One region of the Cellvibrio sp. ARAG 10.3 genome, then DNA from elsewhere that is predicted to be linked to it. Evidence: predicted binding sites of a transcription regulator. Region 1 holds the regulator's gene; the other holds the start of a gene.
The links. Region 1 encodes LexA, which represses DNA repair genes until DNA is damaged. Its sites were predicted from a motif close to ACTGTNTNTANANACAGT; they were not measured.
Positions count from the first base shown of each region.

Region 2: a site for LexA is predicted at 2,513-2,530, ahead of ACSV5M_RS11310 (DNA polymerase II). Genes of this name have one in related genera too.

Region 1 covers NZ_JBPYCU010000002.1:346,167-351,287, forward strand. Annotated here, with positions in the region: gene ACSV5M_RS04175 (glycoside hydrolase family 18 protein) at 1-474, opposite strand, end outside; gene ACSV5M_RS04180 (SDR family oxidoreductase) at 647-1,483, shown strand; gene ACSV5M_RS04185 (DUF2845 domain-containing protein) at 1,640-1,960, shown strand; gene lexA (transcriptional repressor LexA) at 2,064-2,666, shown strand; gene ACSV5M_RS04195 (cell division inhibitor SulA) at 2,659-3,066, shown strand; gene ACSV5M_RS04200 (hypothetical protein) at 3,117-3,377, opposite strand; gene ACSV5M_RS04205 (TraB/GumN family protein) at 3,453-4,424, opposite strand; gene ACSV5M_RS04210 (hypothetical protein) at 4,421-5,121, opposite strand, start outside.
Region 2 covers NZ_JBPYCU010000007.1:196,293-201,413, reverse strand. Annotated here, with positions in the region: gene ACSV5M_RS11315 (SMI1/KNR4 family protein) at 1-60, opposite strand, end outside; gene ACSV5M_RS11310 (DNA polymerase II) at 136-2,493, opposite strand; gene ACSV5M_RS11305 (PKD domain-containing protein) at 2,630-5,121, opposite strand, start outside.

The sequences.
Region 1 (5,121 bases):
ATCCAGGTCGATACCATCTGCGCCGTACTCTTCAATAATCGCCAGGGTGGACTGCGCAAAGGCCGCACGATTTTCTGCACTGTTGAAGACCTCGGAACAGGTTTCACAGCCGCCCCAGCCTCCGAGTGATAACATCACCTTGAGATGCGGATATTGTTCTTTTAATGCAATTAGGCGTTGCAGCGCCAGCTTATCTACATCTGAATCAAAACTGAGTTGATTGCCATTCAGATGCAAGAAGCTGTAGATGATGTGAGTAAGGTGATTGAAGTTGTAACGCTCCAGATCAGAACCGTCCTCCATGTAATAAGCAATCACTTTAAAATCGTGCAAAGGTGGTTGTTTCGGCATGACAGCGGTGTCACTCTCTGCTTGCGGTTGAATAACGTCAGAAGAAGCCGTTCCATCATCCTGACACCCCATCAAGAGAACGGCCAGAAGTAAACCAAAACACATCAGATATAAGGATTTCATAAATAGTTAACCCCGTATTGAAGAAATATCATTGCCAATATCATTTTATTTTTTTCGGGCGCGGCCCGAACAAGCGGGCTTATAGTGCAATAAATATCGACCAATTTGAAAGGAAGTTTTGTTAAGGAATGCTTAATCAACGCATTTGCATGCTGCTCACAAGGTTATCGCCATGAAAGGTAATAAAAGTGTTTTGATCACCGGCGCCTCTACCGGCATTGGTTACTATTGCGCAAAAGCATTGCAGGCGGATGGCTTCCAGGTGATTGCCTCCTGCCGCAAGCTCACCGATGTATCACGTCTCCAGGCTGACGGCCTGACGTGCATCCAACTGGACCTGACAGATTCCGCCAGTATTGAACGGGCGGTAAGCCAAACATTGGAACTCACAGAGGGAAAACTCTATGGATTATTCAACAACGGAGCTTATGGCCAACCCGGCGCAGTAGAAGATCTGAGCCGCGATGTATTGCGCCGCCAATTTGAAACCAATGTGTTCGGATGGCTGGAGCTCACGAATAAAATTCTGCCGCTCATGATTCAGCAGGGCCAGGGACGCATTATTCAGAATAGCTCGATCCTCGGTTTCGCGGCCATGCCGTTGCGGGGCGCATACAATGCCAGCAAGTTCGCCATTGAGGGGCTGACGGATACCTTGCGACTTGAGCTGGACGGCACCGGCGTGTATGTCAGCCTTATTGAGCCGGGCCCCATCCTCAGTGACTTTCGCAAAAATGCCCTCATCGCATTGAAAACCAATATCGATACTGACAAGAGCCGCTTTGCCGATCAATATGCATCGGCCATACAGCGACTCAGTAAGCCTGGCCCCGCCGCGCCCTTTACCCTGGGACCGGAGGCGGTTTACCGGCGCTTGAAACACGCGCTGGAAAGTGATTCACCTAAACCACGCTATTGCGTTACATTTCCGACATATTTGATGAGCATTCTGCAACGTATACTAAGTACACGGATGATGGACAGGGTCTTACGTCGTGCGGGAAGTTAAGCTTCAGTTAAGTCAGGGGCTGGCAATATCAGGCGACAGCATCACAGGAATTACTGACCCTGAGCCAGGTCAAAATGCACGAACAATCCGGCCGGAGCTTTCTACAAACGGCATATCATCCATCAACGGCACCCACTGCCACCTTGAGGTAATCACATGAAAATTTGCGCTTATCTCGCGCTCCTTCTCGGCGGATTATATTTACAACCCGCATTGGCGGATTCCATGCGTTGCAGCAACTCGCTGATCCAAACCGGGGACACCAAAGCGGATGTTATCGACCGGTGCGGGGAGCCGGTATTTACCGACAGCTACTGCGAGCCCATCACCATTGTCGGCCAAGCCAACACCACCATCATTGTCCCTTGCGAAGAAGTTGACCTGTGGACTTACCATCCTGGTGCCGGCCAGTTCATTCAACACCTCTATTTCAAACGCGGCAAACTCCAGGCGATTAAAAACGGACGACGCCTTTAAACTTCAGGCGCCCCGCCCCTTGAAAAAAGGGGGTTGCGGATGATGAAATACTGTATATAATCACAACACCTGTATAAATAAACAGATTCATCAGGAGCGCCCTATGGCCAATCTGACCTCCCGCCAGGAACAAGTCCTGCAGTTGATCAAGAGCTACACCGAAGAAACCGGTTATCCGCCAACGCGCGCAGAGATTGCTCGCATACTCGGTTATAAGTCTGCCAACGCTGCTGAGGAACATATCAAAGCCCTGGCAAAAAAAGGGGCAATCGAAATTATCCCTGGTGCATCACGCGGGATTCGTTTGCCGGAATCCCATAATGGTATTCCTGTCGTCGGTCGGGTTGCAGCCGGTAGCCCTATCCTTGCCCAGGAACATATCGAAGATTACTGCAATATTCCTTACAGCTTCTTTTCTCCCAGCGCGGATTACCTGTTACGTGTGCAAGGTATGAGTATGAAGGATGCCGGTATCCTGGATGGCGACTTACTCGCAGTGCACAGGACTGATCAGGCGCGCAATGGCCAGATTGTTGTGGCGCGAATCGGCGAGGAAGTGACCGTGAAACGTTTCAAACGCATCGGTAATCGGGCTCAAGTCGAACTCTGGCCAGAGAATCCTGACTTTAACGTGATTGAAGTAGATCTGCGGGATCAGGATTTTTGTATCGAGGGTTTAAGCGTAGGAGTAATCCGTCGTGACTAATACCGTACGTATTGATGAACAACCCGGCAGTGCACCCCGCTATAACAAGGGTGTAACTGAGTTGGTATTAACCAGTCATTCTCCGGAACAGGCGGCGCTGCTATTGCCAATGTTGGCCTATCTCAGTAAGACCTGCCACGACCGCTGGATTACCTGGGTTGCGCCCCACAACATCACACGCCAATCACTGGAAAGCTTTGGTATCGATACCCGGTTGATCCGCCTGATTCATTGCCATGAACAGCATAACACCTTGTGGATTACATGGGAAGCATTGGCGGCAGGTAACAGCCACACCGTTATCGCCAGCCCCGGCAAATTAACTGACAAGGAATTGAAACAGTTGGAAGCTGCTGCGATGCGTGGCAATTGTCAGGGGTTATTACTGCGCGTGCGGTAGGTCATTGAGAGATATCAGAAGACGCAGGGGCACGGAAAGCCCCAATAGAATCAATGCAGGATCGGCTTCTCAAATTCAGGAATACCTTCAGAAAACTCATCCAGATGCTCCTGCTCCGCCAGCTCAGTGGCGGCTTCCATCCCGGCTTCAATCATCGCTTTCGCGACCTCAAATTTTGCTTCCCCCATAAAAGCCAGGGATTCTGTTGAAAAACAAAGCCGCACCAAAGGCTCCCCACCCTCATCATCGACTTTTCTCAGCACGACATCGCCGTTAGGTAACTCGGCAATTTCATATAGCGTTGATGGCATACTAACCTCTATTGTTTTGCAGTGTTGACCTGCAAAGGAAAAAACGGCTTTATTCTAACATTAACCCGCCTTGCATCAATCATCCCGCCCCGTGTTAACCGCCGCGTTAATACCCCTATTAACCTCCGTAGTAACCCCAGTAACCAAGGTCACTTGATATCCCTGCGCTTCCAACAGCGCTACCAGCCCGTCCTCGCCCAACATATGACCAATACCCACAACGAGAAAAATTTTTTGCGCTTTTTTCATATATGTATCAATTATTTGCAGCATTTGTTTATTGCGTTCAACGAAAATAAATTGATAGAGCCTATGCCCCAATTTTCTCTGGCGAAATGAACTGAATACCAATTCATTTAATGTGGGTTCATCACCTTGATACCAGGCATCTGCCAATCTTTTCAAGCTTTCCTCTGCCTTGCCCTGCTCATTCAAGGTAACCTGCAAAAATTCAATTTGTTCTGCGTCACTTAACTGATTAAATAATTGCATTTGCTCATCAAGTGACTCCAGTTCCAGAATAATTTTTTTATCCCGTGATGCAGTCAGAAAATATTTATCCAGGCCTAACGCTTGCTGATAATCACTCCGTGCCAATTGCATGTTGGTCAACTGCATAGCTGCCAACCAAGGTTTAAATTGTTTCAACTGCTGCGCATCGCCTCCCAGATTCTCGGATACTTGCGTTAATGTTTTCCACATTTTCTCACCGAGCTGGGTTTGTAAATTTTTCTCGCTGGGGTAATAGCCATATTGCTTGAGGGCCGCGCGCACTTTTTCTCCATCCAGTGCATCGATATCCAATTCAACAGCCAATACATCTGAATCTCGATGCGCCTGAAGCACGGCATCAGGCAAAGGATAGAATGCTTCATCGCCGTAATGTAACGAGCCAAATAGATATAGGCGAACTCGGGAATCCTTATCCTGCACCTGCCACAACAGGGGCTGCGATGCAGCATGCAAAGCCGAGCTATAGAAGCAAGTAACAATAATCCATAAAAATGTTCTGCGCTTCGCAATCACCGAATGAATGCATAGTTTCATATGCATTCACCATCGCGATCAGTTTCTTTGGGCAACGCCAGCAGCACAATGGCACCTTCGTCACCGGCCTGCCACTCAGTGTGAGCGAGCGATGCAGGCAATAAGACTGCTTGCGACGCTAGATAAGTAGAGGTATCGGTATATTTTGCCTGCGTAAGCATTGAAGACTCCGTTGCATAGCACACAAGGCTGCCGGATATAACCATCAACAGGCGGTAGCTAACACAAACTGGTAATTGATGGCGCGATCCTGCGCTCAAGATTACGCGCAAGACTTCAAAATCATGAAACTCGACGACACGTTCAACTACAACCCCAGCTGTGGAATTTATCTGCTCAAGCTCGGGAGTGGCGGGTGTTTCAAGCGAGACGTTTGCAAGTGCTGCAGCTGTGTCCCAGTGTGTTTGGGTCAAAACTTTTTGCGTGAAAGACAGAATTTTTCTTTCATAGACTGGCGTCTGGAATTCAACGGTGCGCACGCCGTGTTGTAATGCATGGGGTGTAAAACATGGCACTTTGACAACATCTCCCACCCGCAAATCCTGCATAGCCGTATAGGCATACATGGCCGCACGTTTTTCATTTTCTAACGTTATCAAGGGTTGCGGCAATTCGTTCAACCAGCCATTTAACGTGGCGGTATTGACCGGATCATGGAGGGCAATGTTGTGGGCCAGGCGTTGCTGATCCAGACGTC
Region 2 (5,121 bases), on a different contig from region 1:
AGGCTGATTGCTGTCGCGCAGCATGTCGATAATCTCTTCCGCTTCCATATCCGTTCTCACAGTCAGTCAATAATGTGGGGTAAATAATGTCGGGATGCTAAACGCCTCGCCAGTGATACACAAGCGGCGGCGCGATCACTTGAATAACGTCAGTTGGCTGTCCACCAGCTCCGCCAGGGACTGCTCGACAAAATGCAAAATCGTATCCGCCACCGGCGTTAATTGCTTGTCGACGTAATGCTGGTAATCCAGAGGGCTTTGTTGCGCTGTCACCGGCTCGGCACCATTGGTGGTGATGACATATTCGATCCAGTCGCCGCGCCGCAGCCGCTCGCCGGTCCACTGCTGTAATTTACGCGCGGCTTGCACATGGGGCGGTACATTTTTTTGGTATTCGTGCAGCTGGCGACGCAGGCGCTTGCGATAAATTAATTCTGCATCCCGCTCACCCGCCAGCACGGCTTGCGTCGTTGCACGAACAAAATCCCGATAATCTTCTCCAGCAAAAATCCTGGCGTAGAGTGCCATCTGAAATTCGCGTGCTAATTGAGTCCAGTCAGTGCGAACATTTTCCAGCCCCTTGAACACCAGTTCCCGTTTACCGTTTTTGTCCACCACACCGGCGTAGCGTTTTTTGGTTCCGAGGTCAGAGCCGCGCATGGTGGGCATAAGAAAACGCAGGTAATGGGTTTCGAATTGGATCTCCAGGGCGCAGGGCAAATGAAATTCATCCGCGATGGTTCTTTGCCACCAGGTATTTAACTCCCGCGCCAGCCGTGCACCGATTTGTTGGCATTCACCGGATGATTTCGGTGTTGCGTCCGCGCTGTGATTTTCGAGCCACACAAACAACGAATCGGTATCGCCATAGATCACCGTGTAGCCCTGGTGTTCAATCCAGTCACGGCTGCGCTGAATAATATCGTGTCCGCGTAATGTGATGGAGCTGCTGATACGCGGATCAAAAAAACGGCAACCGGTTGAACCCAGCACACCGTAAAAAGAATTCATAATAATCTTGATGGCGTGGGACAGCGGCGCGTTTTTTTCGGCCTTGGCTTTATCGCGCGCCGTCGACAAATGCTCAATAACCTGGGGCAGAATATGCCCTTCCCGCGCAAAGCAGGCGCCATTAAAACCCGGTACGACCTGGTCGGCTGACAGCGATTGATGTTGCGCCAACCAGAAAGCACAAGGGTCAATTAAAAACGTGCGCATGATGCTGGGATACAGGCTTTTAAAATCCAGCACCAACACATTGTCGTAGATACCCGGCTGTGAATTCATCACGTAGCCGCCAGGGCTGACGATGTCCGATTCGAGCTCACCAAGATTGGGCGCGATGTAGCCGCGCCGATGCAAACGCGGCAAATAAGAGTACTCAAATGCGGCTACGGAACCACCGCTACGGTCCAGTAACAGCCCCGTCAGCTGGCTGCGCTCCACCGCAAAGTGCAACAGCTTTTGATCGGCAAAGATCAGCCAGACTAATTCACAATCGCGCAGGTTATAGGCGGCCAGCGCGGGCTTATCGGTCAGAAACAGCTCTGTAATTTCCTCGCCGCGCCCCGGCCCTTGCAATAACTTTCCTTCACCTAACAAAGTCTCACCGACGTTCTGTAGGGAATAACTGTCGAAGCGATAATTGGCCGCCTTTAATAATTCGATACCGTCGAGGGCAACACGCCCTGGCATGGTGATGTAGCGCCGACCGCCTTCGCCCTCTTCCTGTCGCCAATGGATAGACTGCCCACCGCGTCCCAGTGCTAACGCAATGCCCTCCCGTTGACACAAGGTCTCCAGTACCCAGAGATCGAACTGCACCAGATTCCAGCCAATCAAGATATCCGGATCATGGTCCGCAAGCCATTGGAAAAACGTTTGCAGACACTGTTTAGCGTCGCTGCAATAAATCAAATTCTCCATTGGCGGACCTTCGCCCACCATAAAAATGCGCTGCTCTGTCTCAGCCCAGACAGCGATGGAATAAAGTTGCCGGGCATCCATAGAGGTTTCGATATCCAAAGACACCATGCGCAACGCGGGGCGATAATCGGAGGGCATAATACGTGGATTGCGTTGCGGTTTGTCGGCAGGAACTGATGGCTCGGAAAAAGTCAGTTGCGCAGCAGCCGTGACAAAACGTTCCATCAGATAGCGTTCCGGCGGACGGATGTCGGCTTCCCAATAATGAATGCCCGCGCGATCCAATAATTGTTGGGCATCGCGCGCCGTACGATGGCTGCGAAAATACAAGGCGTTGACCGGTTGATCACGAAATGTTTTGAGGTCTACATCAGCACTGCGCCACTGGCGTAAATTGCGCAACACCTGTTCGGCCCGGGATGCATCGGCACGCGCGATAAAAAATACCACCTCCTGCCCCAGCGTTTGGGTCCAACACGGCCCTTGTTCCGTCGCCCACCAAAAATCGAGCAGCACCCCTTCGCGGGTGTCGCGCCATTGACGGGTTAGCAGGAAGGCTTCGGGCATAGGCAGGGACCTCAGAAAAGCTGGCTATTTATACAGCCATAACTGAAGTTTGGCAAATCAACGCTGGAAAAACGCCACCTGAAAATAAAAAAGGCCGGATGACAACGCCATCCGGCCTTTTTTTACTTACGTGTGTTTAGCGTCCGGGCACACACTCCAGATTGATGTTGGTCTGGAACATGAAGTTGGACTCAACGGTATGACGCTCGGCGAAGAACAGGTCAAACGAGTAGGTTTTACCTTTCTCAATGCCCAGTTCGGCAGCACGCTCGTCGAGATCGATACGACGCTCAATCACGCCGTGGACACCACCGATATCAATCGCCAACTTGCCGTTGATGAACACAAACAGGTCATCGTCACCGCGGAAGGTAAAGTGCTCGCCACCTTCATAATCAAACTCCAGGTGCGCTTCCAGGGTGAAGTGATAGTTATGGTCCGGTGCCGGCTTCGGCATGTTGCCATAACCCAGGCCATCAATCGGGAAGAAGGTATCGTCCGAATAACTCCAGACAGTGCTTCCTTCACGACGGGTCATCTGCAACTCGTAAGGGATGCGGATATTCACACCGCTTACATCGCGATACCACTGGTTAAAGTTGGCTGCGCCGGTCGTGGTGCGGGTACCGCCGGAACTGCGGGCATAAACCGGTTTGCCATCAGCGCCCAGCGTCTTCTTCACGATGCCGTAATCTTCACCAATCGTGTATTCAAAATCAGGATGTGACGGTTTGAAATCGCGAATGATCACCGGAATCGTGCGACGGGTTTCACTGGAGATATCACAAACCGGTTGCTGCGCCTTGATGGTGACAGTATCCGGCAGGCTGTCCAGTTGACCGTCGCTCACAATCAGTTGCGCTATATAGGTTCCATCAACATCCGCGATGAAATGCGGCGCTGCACTGTCCGCCGCTTGCAGGCTCACGGTGCTACCTTGTGGCTTACCGGTCAGGCTCCAGCGATAGCTGAGTGAGTCGCCATCCGGATCGTGGCTGGCGGAACCATCCAGTTCAATGCGGTCACCCACGGTGACGTTCTGGTTAGCGCCCGCTTCAGCAATCGGACGAACGTTGGTCGTCGTCAGGATCACCGTGTCCGGCTCGCTGTTTTCATAACCATCGTTAACAATCAGCTGCAATACATAGCTACCCGGTACATCGATGTCCAACTCGGTGATTTCTTCGGTCGGATTGATGAGTTGGGAACTGCTGCCCTGCGGCCGGCTCAACACGCTCCAGGAATAAGTCAAGGGATCACCATCCGCATCCGAGCTGGCTTCACCACTGGCTAACGCAAGCTTGCCGACAAACACGGATTGATCCGGGCCGGCATTGGCTACCGGGCGGGTGTTGCGGGTATCAATGGTCATGCTGTCCGGATCACTGGCCGAACGCCCGTCGTTCACCACCAGTTCAATGGTGTAAAGACCGTGCAGATCCGGTGTGATAGAGGGTGTGACACTGGTACTGTTCACCAGGCCGGCAATGCTGCCTGCCGGAGCATTGGCAACGCGCCATTGGTAAGTCAGTTCATCACCATCGGCGTCGGTACTGGCGGAACCATTCAATTGCAGCTCATTACCCAGGATGCCGGTGCGGTCCGGGCCAGCGTTGGCGACAGGTTTCATATTGCCAACCACCAGTTGAACAGTGTCCGGTGCGCTGTGGTCCTCGCCATCATTAACAATCAGCTGGATAACATAAACGCCGTGCTCTTCAATGGTGATCGTCGGCATGACTGCGGTCGGATTGAAGATAGTGGCCACACTGTTTTCCGGGCTGATGATAGTCCATTGGTAAATCAGGCTATCGCCATCGGCATCGCTACTGCCCGAACCATCCAGGGTCAGGGTGTTGCCGATATAAGCTTGCTGATCCGGGCCGGCATTCGCTACCGGTGGTGTGTTTTCAGGATCAACCGGGTCCACTGGATCGACTGGATCAACTGGATCAACCGGGTCTACTGGATCAACTGGGTCTACCGGATCAACCGGGTCTACTGGATCAACTGGGTCTACCGGATCAACCGGGTCTACTGGGTCAACTGGATCAACTGGATCAACTGGGTCTACCGGATCGACCGGATCAACCGGGTCTACTGGATCAACTGGATCAACTGGATCAACTGGATCGACCGGATCAACTGGATCAACTGGATCAACACCCGGGTCATTACAAATCAATCGGCTGGTATCCAGGTCATCAACAAAATTGGCATTGTACGCGTGGTAGGGCAAATCCAGGCCGCGATGGGGTTGAGCCACGGCGATATCGCTGTACACCATATCTTTGCGCGCGCGAACAATCGGCAAGCGGGTATCCTTTTTATTGTCGATAACCCAGATGCCGTATTGGCTGTTGACTTGTCCTTGCGTGCCTTCTTCCTTACAGAAAGAATTGACGCCGCCGTTCACCGCCGAACATTGCGACCAGCTCACCAACATCCGTTCGGTACCATCACGATACGGCCATACAGCGCTGTACCAACCATTCAGCGAGTACTGGTTGGGGTAAAGGTCGACACTGCCATTGACTAACGGGCGCGGTGCAATATTGCCAAAGACTTTGTTGGGCTCAGGGCTGTCCGGAGATTGCAATTCCAGAATATTGCCACCCATGAACGCGT